DNA from 2 places in the Pseudomonas sp. Pdm06 genome. Region 1 is predicted to be linked to the other one. Evidence: riboswitches for the same ligand, from Rfam matches in the RefSeq annotation. Region 1 holds a riboswitch; the other holds the start of a gene.
The links. A riboswitch is a leader RNA that binds a small molecule or an ion and turns the genes downstream of it on or off. The one in region 1 is predicted to bind cobalamin.

Region 2: linked by a shared signal. The riboswitch ahead of cobW (cobalamin biosynthesis protein CobW) and the one ahead of IB266_RS30140 (ABC transporter substrate-binding protein) in region 1 are both predicted to bind cobalamin.

The regions. Positions count from the first base shown of each region.
Region 1 is NZ_JACVAH010000028.1:44,008-49,052, forward strand. It holds gene IB266_RS30125 (OsmC domain/YcaO domain-containing protein) at 1-292, shown strand, start outside; gene IB266_RS30130 (ABC transporter ATP-binding protein) at 342-1,133, opposite strand; gene IB266_RS30135 (FecCD family ABC transporter permease) at 1,130-2,146, opposite strand; gene IB266_RS30140 (ABC transporter substrate-binding protein) at 2,143-3,156, opposite strand; cobalamin riboswitch at 3,297-3,492, opposite strand; gene IB266_RS30145 (DUF3592 domain-containing protein) at 3,638-4,081, shown strand; gene IB266_RS30150 (hypothetical protein) at 4,085-4,672, shown strand.
Region 2 is NZ_JACVAH010000018.1:141,120-146,164, reverse strand. It holds gene nfuA (Fe-S biogenesis protein NfuA) at 1-17, shown strand, start outside; gene cobM (precorrin-4 C(11)-methyltransferase) at 198-944, opposite strand; gene IB266_RS25655 (cobalamin biosynthesis protein) at 1,022-1,426, opposite strand; gene IB266_RS25650 (CbtA family protein) at 1,423-2,118, opposite strand; gene IB266_RS25645 (CbtB domain-containing protein) at 2,130-2,324, opposite strand; cobalamin riboswitch at 2,424-2,647, opposite strand; cobalamin riboswitch at 2,826-3,041, shown strand; gene cobW (cobalamin biosynthesis protein CobW) at 3,139-4,203, shown strand; gene cobN (cobaltochelatase subunit CobN) at 4,207-5,045, shown strand, end outside.

The sequences.
Region 1 (5,045 bases):
GCGCGGGTTGTTCTACCAGGCCGTGAATGTGGTGCTGGAGATGAAGCTGGACGAAGACCTGGAACTGGAAGACTACGAGGCCAATTTCCGTCGGATGTTTGGCAACGAGCGGATGGATGCGGCGATCGGCTCGGTGGACGGCAGCGTGCGCTTCCATGGCTTGACGCCGACCAGCATGAAGCTGGAGGGTCTCGATAGACACCTGCGCCTGATCGACAGCTACAAAAAACTGCACGCGGCGCGGGCCAATGTGTCGGCTTTATCTTCCGGGCTCGCCCCGTCGCTTGGCTGAATCTGAGCACTTGCATAGGGTTCGGTTTTTTCCGAACCCCGAGATTCAGTCAAACGGAACGAAATCGCAGGATCTGCGCGCCGTCGAAAGGGTCGATCAGGTAATGGGCGTGCACGCCGAACGTATCCTGCAAGCGTTGCGGGGTCAGCACCTCCAGTGGTTTGCCGAGGGCCACCAGCCGGCCCCGTTCCAGTACCGCCAGGCGATCACAGGTCAACGCCTGGTTCAGGTCATGCAGGGCGATGACCGTCGTGACAGGTAGCGCTTGCACTACTTTCAGGATGGCGAGCTGATGCTGGATATCCAGGTGATTGGTGGGTTCGTCCAGCAATAGAATCTGCGGGCGTTGGGCCAGGGCCCGAGCGATGTGAACGCGTTGGCGTTCACCGCCGGACAGACTGTGCCAGGTGCGGTTTTTCAAGTGCGCCGCATCGACGTCCCACAGCGCCTGCTGGACGATGGCGGCGTCTTCGTTTGACCACGGACTCAAGGCTGATAGCCACGGCGTTCGGCCCAAGGCAACGGCGTCGAACACGCTGATCGCATCCAGTGTGTCGGCCTGTTGCTCAACCACGGCCAGGGTCTGCGCGACGGTTCGCCGTGCCAGCGTCTTGAGGGGCTGGTTGTTGAGCTGAATGTCGCCCCGGCTGGGGGCGCGCACGCCCGCCAGCAGTTTGAGCAGTGTGGATTTTCCCGAACCGTTGGGCCCGACGAGGCCCAGGGTTTCGCCTCGGCGGATGTCCAGGTGGATATCGTGCAACAACTCGGCGTCCCGCACATGGAACCCGAGGGCGGAACAACTCAGCACGGATTCGCCGATAACAGAGGTGACGGCATTCATCGGGCATTTCTCCGACCGATCAGGATCAACGCGAACACCGGAGCACCCACCAGTGCAGTGATGACGCCGACCGGGATGACTTGGCCTTTGATCAGCGTTCGCGAGAAGACATCGGCGGCGATCAGGAACACCGCGCCACCCAACGCGCTTGCTGGCAACAGGCGCGCATGCCGGGTCCCCAGCAACAAACGCACGGCATGGGGAATGACCAACCCGACGAAACCGATGGAGCCCACAATCGACACCATCACCGCTGTCACCAGTGCCGCGCAGCTGATCAGCAGAAATTGCACCCGGCGTACCGGAATGCCAAGGGAGGCGGCCGAGTCGGCGCCAAAGGTAAAGGCGTCCAGCGCCCGCCGGTGCCACAGGCACACCGCGAGACCGATCAATGCCACGGGCACCGACAACCACACCGACGGCCAACGGACCCCACTGAGATTTCCCAGTAACCAGAACATGATGCCGCGAGCTTGTTCGGAACTGGCGGACTTGGTAATCAGAAACGCGGTGAGCGCATTGAACAACTGCGAGCCGGCAATCCCGGCCAGGATGATCTGCCCGGTGCCAGCGGGTGAGCGACTGGCACGGGCCAGCAAAACGACCACGGCGAACGCGGCAACGGCCCCGGCAAAGGCCCCGACCGACAACGAAATCAGCCCCGCCCCAATGCCCAGCAGCGCCACCAGTACCGCGCCTGTCGAGGCGCCGGCGGAGATGCCGAGCAGGTAAGGATCGGCCAACGGGTTACGCAACAGCGATTGCAAGATCACCCCGCAGGTCGCCAGGCCCGCACCGCAGGCCGCCGCCACCAGCGCACGGGTCAGCCGGTAGTTCCAGACGATGCCTTCGTCTATCGGGTCGAGGGCATAACCTGCGGCCCACAGTTTGTTGGCCAGCACCTGGAACACCACACTCGGCTCGATACTCGTCTCGCCGATGGCCACGCCGGCAATCACTGCCAGGAGCAGCGCCGCCAACGCCAGCAACGTTCGAATCAGCGTCGGAATCATTTCGGCAGGTCGTAGCCGCTGATGGCCGTCGCCAGGGTTTCCAGGCCGTCGAACATTCTGATGCTGGCTTGCATGGCCATCGCATCGAGAATGATGATGCGGTTGTTTTTCACCGCGTCCATATTGCGGGTCACCGGGTCACTGCGCAGGAATTGCAGCTTCTTTTCATGGTCATCAGCCGGAAAACGTCGGCGATCCATGCGGGCGATGACCAGGAAGGTTGGGTTGGCCTTGGCGATGGTTTCCCAGCCGACGGTCGGCCATTCCTCATCGGACTCGACCACGTTGCGCACGCCCAGGGTACTGAGCATGAAGTCAGGAATGCCCTTGTGCCCGGCCACATAGGGGTCGATGTCCAGACTGGCGCTGGAGAACCAGAACAGCGCACTCGTCTGCTTCAGATCCTTGGCCTGCACCGTGGCGATAGACTTCGCCAGGCTGGCCTTGAGTTGGGCGTTCAACTGCTGGCCACGCTCCTGTACGTCGAAGATTTCAGCCAACTGGCTGATGCTCTTGTAGATGCTGTCGATGCGAAACGCCTCCAGCCGCGTGCCGTCCGCACCGACCAGATTATCCTTGGCTTCGCAATCGGAGGGCATCAGGTAGGTCGGGATCTTCAGTTCGTGAAACTGCTGGCGGGTACCGACCACGCCTTGCGGCCCGACCATCCATTCCAGTTCCACCGCCACCAGTTGCGGACGTTTGCCGATCACCGCCTCGAAGCTCGGCTCGTTATCGGCCAGGCGTTCGATCTTGTCGTTCTGCGCCTTGTATTTCATCTGCACATCGTTGAACCAGAGCGAAGTGCCGACCACCTTGTCGCTCAACCCCATGGCATAGAGCATTTCAGTGCCGGCCTGGCCGATGGTCACGGTGCGACTGGGCGATTGCTCGAAAGTCAGCGTGCTGCCGCAGTTCTCGAGGGTCAGGGGGTATTGAGTCGGGGCCGCGTGGGCGAGGCTCGGCAGACCCAGGGCAATGACGAGGGAGGTAAGGCGGGGCAGCAGCATGATGCAAACTCCAGTTGACCGTACACGGAGCAGGGGACGGACTGGAAAACACATCATCGAACGTTGCCGCTGAAGCACTGAAGTGCCGATCGGCCCAGTGACGCGCAACGCAAGGATGCCCTTCCCGGACACCCCGCCGGTTAGTGATTGACTTGGCCGGCAGGTCTCCTGACTGATGCGTCATCGCCTGGCTCCAGCCTTCCCGGGGCGATCCCAGTGGCCATTGAGGAGCAGACTCAGCACCTACAGTTGCGGGGGCAGTTCCGTTTGATGCCGTGCGAGGCATCTCGGATTCCCTATTAGTCCCGTGGGGGAACCGGCGCTGGGCATGGTAGTCGATCAGGGTGTTTATCACCACTCGCCACTGGGAGGCCTTCCCCTGGCATCGTACGATTGCGGGAATGATTTTCGGGAGGTGCGGCATAGCGCCGCTTCTTGCTATTCTGGTCGCCCTCTTCATGGACGAACACTGAGACAAACCATGGCTAACTACACCCCGTCACACATCGGGAAGATATTGCTGGGCCTGCTGTTTGCCCTGATTGGTATCGGTTTGTTGAGCATTGCCATCAATCTCACGCTTGAGCGACGCGAGTTTCTCGACCGCGCACAGACCGCCGATGGCATCGTCAGCCACTTGAATGCCGGTGGTTCGCATCCTGAGATCGCCTTCACTACGAGCAGTGGTGAAAAAATCTCCTACCCCCAGGGCGGCTTCATTTTCGGCTATCAGCAGGGTCAGCCGGTGCGGGTGCACTACCTGCCCGAGCAGCCTGCCAACAGCGCCATCGTCGATGACTCGGCCGCGCTGTGGGGCACTTCCGGGGTCCTGGGTCTTATCGGTCTGGTGTTCACGCTTGTTGGTCTGGCAAAAGCTATCCGTCAGCGCGGTCGCGGTGCGGTTCATTCACATAAAGGACTTTAACGTATGAGCTACAACATCCCGATCCCGGTCAATGAAAGTCGCTGGCAGTATCAGACCGCCAGCGGCGGCGGTCTGACCGTGGTCATGGTGGCGGGCAGTGGCGGTTCGATCATCCTGCGTTCGCCCGAGGGCGAGGACGTCAGCTACCGCTACGGCGGCGTTGGAGTAGGTGCCGGATTTGGCGCGCGGCTGCCGCGTTTCGGCAAGATCAATATCCAGATCAAGGGCAAGGGTGTGGCTGCGGCCGGCGCGGCGGAGGCGTTTCCCAGCACCGGCAAGGTGTTTGTCAGCGATGCCTTGGTCGCTCGCGACCTGACCAGTGACGACATCACCGGACCTTGCATGTACACCGAAGTAGGGGTGGGCCTGGGAATCGGCGGCTCGGCCACGGCGCTGTTGTTCGGGCTTGATCCCAAGTTGCTGGCGTTGTCGATGGCACTGAGTTCCAATCCGGCGACCTCGCTCATCGCTGCCACCCTGGTCAACCAGCGGCTGGCGAAGTCGGCCAAGGGGGCGGTGGTCATGGCCGGTATAAACGCTGGCCTGCAGGCCGGTGGTGGCGCTGCGATTTACATCGGTTATCTGTTCTAGTCGGATTGTGGAGTAATGCCACGGCTATCCCGGCATGCATGCCGGGATGCCCACTCCACAATGCCTGCGTTCGGCCAGCGTGGTTAACGGGGCGCCCCAGATCAAGATCAAAAGCGAGGCGGCCTGACAGCCGGCCTGGCTCTCCCGCTCGTACACCTGTCAGATCTGTGGGAGCAAAGCTTGCTCGCGAGGCGGCCTTATAGCCGACCTGGCTCTTCCGGTCCTAGTGCGATCCCATTGTGGGAGCGAGCTTGCTCGCGAAGACGGCGGTACATCCAACGCTGATGCAAGCTGATCCACCGCTATCGCGAGCAAGCTTTGCTCCCACAGGGATTTGCAGTGGCCGAAAATCTGTAGATCGTCAGCGACCCAA
Region 2 (5,045 bases), on a different contig from region 1:
AAAACGCCTACTACTGATTGTGGCGATACCATCTTGCGATCAGTTCGTAACCTGTAGGAGCGAGCTTGTGGGAGCAAGGCTTGCCCGCGATGCAAACACCTCGGTGTAGTTGATAGACCGAGGCGACGCCTTCGCGGGCAAGCCTTGCTCCCACTGGTTCGCCCCTATAGGGGGATCCAGGTGGATTGTCTGGCGAGTCAGGGCCGGTAGAGATGCGCATGTCCGGCGCGGTACAGCGACGATTCGCTGAACACGTCATTGCCCAGCACACGCCCCACCAGGATCAGCGCCGTTCGGCGGAAACCCTTGGCCTGCACCTTCTCGGCAATATCTGCCAGCGTCCCCATCGCCCAGTCCTGATCCGGCCATGTCGCCCGGTGGATCACCGCAATCGGGCAATCCGCGCCGTAGTGGGGCAGCAGTTCGTCGACGATCTTTTCCAGGTGATTGACCCCCAGGTGAATCGCCATGGTCGCCCCGTGCTGTGCCAGGTTGCCCAGTTCTTCCCCAGCGGGCATCGGGGATTTATCGGCGTAACGAGTGAGGATCAGGCTCTGGGAGATGTCCGGCAAGGTCAGTTCGGCACCCAGCAGGGCGGCGCAGGCTGAGGTCGCGGTCACGCCCGGGATGATTTCGAAAGGGATGTCCAGTTCCCGCAGGCAACGAATCTGTTCGCCGATGGCGCCGTACAGGCTCGGGTCGCCGGAGTGCACCCGGGCCACGTCCTGGCCCTTGAGATGGGCGCTGCTGATCAATTCGATGATTTGTTCCAGATGCAGCTCGGCGCTGTTGATCACCTGTTCGGCACAATGGCCTTCGAGGACGGCGGTCGGCACCAGCGAGCCGGCGTAGATGATCACCGCGCACTGGCGGATCAGTCGCTGGCCTTTGACCGTGATGAGGTCCGGGTCGCCGGGGCCGGCGCCGATGAAGTACACGGTCATGACCGGCTCCTGTGGAAGGTGGGTGAGCGTCGCCCAGATGAAGATTGCTCATGATCCTGGGCGGCGATTATCGGGATTTATGCCACGACCGCCAATGCCAACGTGCTCATGGGGCCTGTGTGACGGGGAATCAGCAGGGTTGCGGGCGTCGTGCCCAATTGATCGGCCAAGGCCAGGGCGGCGCTTTCGGCGATGCCGTAGCAACCGGTTTGCGCGAAGGCGATCTCGGAGCGATGACTGAGCCGCCGCTCGTAACCGGCCAACTGTTCGGCACTGAAGCAGGTCAGCGGCAAGGCCAGTTGCCCGGCCAGCTCCAGCAGCCCGGGCTCGTCACGCTTGAGGTCGATACTGGCCAGGGCCCGGACCTGGTGAAGTTCGATGCCGTGGGCCAGCAACGTCTGTTCGAGCAAGGCCCGCAGCGTGCTGGCCGGGCACCCGCGCTGGCAGCCCAAGCCGATCACCAGGATCGACCCGGTGCTCATGCGTCGTGGTGGGCTTGACCGTCACGGCGAAACAGCCAGGCGCTGATCAGGCCCAGGGCCAGCCAGAAGGCGACGTTGGTCACCTGCGAGGCGATCTTGAACTGGCTTTCCAACGCTTCGGGCGCCAGCATCGAGTGGACTTCGGGCTGCGGCGCACCGATAACGTGGGGCACCAGCAACGTCGCCACGCCCAGCAGCTTGAGCAGCCAATGCCGGCCGAAGGCGATCAGGGCAATGCCCACCGCTGTGGACGCCGCGGTGCCGATCCACCACATCTGCCGCTGGGCCAGGTCGGCCGCTGCGGTGCCGGGCAATTCCGGGGGCAGGCCGAGGGTGGGTGCCAGGACGAAAGTGGCATAACCGGCCAGGCCCCAGAGCAGACCCTGGGAGGTGCGAGTCGGTGCGCGCAAGGTGTACAGGCCCGCGAGCATCAGGGCAAAGCCCACGGCGACCACCAGGTTGCCGCCGGTGGTGGACAGCACGCGCTGCCAGCCATCTTCCGGTTCCCAGGCCTCGGCATCATGGGTGTGGGCCACACCGTCGGTGTGCTCATGGACCTCGGTCGCCGGGGCTTTCTCGAAGGTTTCCGCCTGGAGAATCAGCGGCGATACCCAGAAACTCTGCAACAGGGTCAGCAGCAGGGCGGCCAGCAAGCCGCTGAAACCGGCGGTCTGCGCGATACGCTTGATCATGTCGTCAGTTCTCAGTGGCAGGGGAAGGCGGCGCTGTGGCGGGTATCGTGGGCGGCGTTGTGCACCGCTTCGATGTGGGAGAAGCCGGCGAAATAGACCAGCCCCGCGCCCAGGATCGAAGCCAGGATCGCGGCGCTCAGGCGTTGGCTCAGGGTGGTGGTGGTGGTGCTGCTGGCGGTGCGGGCGGTGCTGCTGATGGTCGACATGGCGCTTCCCTCTGTTTTTGTTCCGTGGGGATGCGAGCGCAATGAGATCCCGGACGAAAGATCGCCCAGGTTCGAACAGCGCCCGCCCACCGCGGGTTTGTTGATGCTTGAGTCATGGGCCGGTCTCCGGGCTCGCGAGGGGCAGGGGCTGGGCCTTGCCTGCAAGCGTCACCTTCCCATGTCCGGGGACACAGTGGTTCAGACGCTTCGCTCGCTTACCGTTGCGGGGGCAGCACCGGACTGACGTGGCTTTGGAGTAAAGCACACGATTCACCGGTTTCCCGTTTCACCCTGTGAAGGGCACCCGTAACTAGGCGCACAGGAGAGCATGGGTGGGGCGGGGCCGTCAATGCACAGGGGGCCGCTGCGCAGCCCATCGCGAGCAAGCTCGCTCCCACAGGGGGCTGCGGGATCCAATGTGGGAGCGAGCTTGCTCGCGATGGCGGCGGCAAAGACACCGCAGAACTCACTTGCGGAGATTGACCCGCCCCCACACCCTGCGTAGCCTTGCGCCTTCGAGGTTCTTCGGCCTGCGCCGAAGCTAAGAAGGGAACGCGGTCCAAGCCGCGGCTGCCCCCGCAACTGTGAACGGTGAGGTTTCTGCAAGGCCACTGTGCATGCCCTTTTACCAAAGGCGCACGGGAAGGCGCAGCCATTGCCAGTCGAACGACTGGCCCGCCGTCAGCCAGGAGACCTGCCTCGAGACAGATTCTCACTACAACCGGGCGGGGTGATCCGGTGGCGAAATCTTCCGTGCACACCTGTGCCCGCGGTTGTCGTCCCGTTTGCCCGCCACCTTGCCAAAGGGCATCCGATGAAAACACTGGCCAAACTCCCTGTCACCATCGTCACCGGCTTTCTCGGCTCGGGTAAAACCACCTTGCTGCGGCACATGCTCGACAACGCCCAAGGCCGGCGCATCGCCGTGATCGTCAACGAGTTTGGCGAGCTGGGTATCGACGGCGAGATCCTCAAGCAGTGCGCCATCGGTTGCACCGAAGAAGAAGCCAACGGCCGCGTCTACGAACTGGCCAACGGCTGCCTGTGCTGCACAGTGCAGGAAGAATTCTTCCCGGTGATGCGCGAGCTGGTAGCCCGGCGCGGCGACCTCGACCATATCCTGATCGAAACCTCCGGCCTGGCCTTGCCCAAGCCGTTGGTCCAGGCCTTTCAATGGCCGGAAATCCGCAGCGCCTGCACCGTCGATGCGGTGATCACTGTGGTCGACAGCCCAGCCGTGGCTGCCGGCACCTTCGCCGCCTTCCCCGACCAGGTCGATGCCCAGCGCAAACTCGACCCGAACCTGGATCACGAATCGCCGTTGCACGAGCTGTTCGCCGACCAACTGGCGAGTGCTGACCTGGTGATCCTCAACAAGGCTGACCTGATCAGCCCTGAAGACTTGGCCAAGGTTCGCCTGGAAGTCGCCGAAGAGCTGCCGCCGGCGGTCAAGGTCATCGAAGCCAGCAGCGGTCGCCTGCCGCTGGACGTGTTGATCGGCCTGGGCGCCGGTTCCGAAGAGCACATCGACGGCCGCCACAGCCATCACGACCATCACCACGATGGCGACGATGACGACCACGATCATGACGCCTTCGATTCCATCTCCATCGAACTGCCCCAGGCCGACGAAAGTCTGTTGCTGGATGCGCTGACGCAACTGGTGGTCCAGCATGGCGTGCTGCGGGTCAAGGGTTTCGCGGCGATCCCGAACAAGCCGATGCGCCTGCTGATCCAAGGCGTTGGCACGCGTTTCGATAAACATTTCGACCGCCAGTGGGGCGCCGAGGAAGCGCGGGTCACCCGTCTGGTGCTGATCGGCCAGGCACTCGATGCCGCACTGCTCGAAGCGCAGTTGCGCGCCGCCCTCAGCGCCTAAGCCATGCACCTGCTCAGGACCCAGCCCGGCGGTTTCGTGTCGGATGACAACATTGCCGACCTCGGGCAAACCCCCGCCGAACTGGTGATCCTGTGCAGCGGCGACTCCAGCCTGGCGCTGCTGGCCGAAGCGGCGAAGCAGTTGCCGGGCGATTATCCGGAGTTTCGCCTCGCCAACCCGATGCAGGTGCAGAACCACGCCTCGGTGGATCTGTATTTCGAAGACGTGCTGCGCCACGCCAAGGTCATCCTGCTGTCGCTGCACGGCGGCATTGGTTATTGGCGCTACGGCATCGAGCGCCTGATGGACCTGGCCGGGCGCGGGGTGAAGCTGATCCTGGTGCCGGGGGATGATCGACCGGACCCGGAGCTCAGTGACCTGAGCAACGTGGCCGTCGAGGACCGCGACCGGCTCTGGCAGTTCTTGCGCCAGGGCGGCCTGGGCAATGCCCTGGACCTGTTTCACTACCTCGGCAGTCAATGGTTCGGCCGCGATTATCCGTGGGCCGAGCCGCAGACCCTGCCGCGCACGGCGATCTACCACCCGGGAAAAAACAGCGCCAGCCTCGGCGATTGGCAAGCCGAGTGGAACGCCGGGCAACCGGTGGCGGCGGTGTTGTTTTATCGTTCCCACTTGCAAGCGGCGAACACCGCGTTCATCGACGTGTTCTGCCAGCGCCTGCAAGCGGCGGGGCTCAACCCGTTGCCGATTGCGGTGGCGAGCCTCAAGGAGCCCGGTTGCCTGGCGCGGGTGGAAGACTGGTTGGATGAAGTGGAAGCGGGGGTGATCCTCAATACCACCGGCTTCGCTCAATCCAGCCCCGAAGCCCCGCACTTGCGACC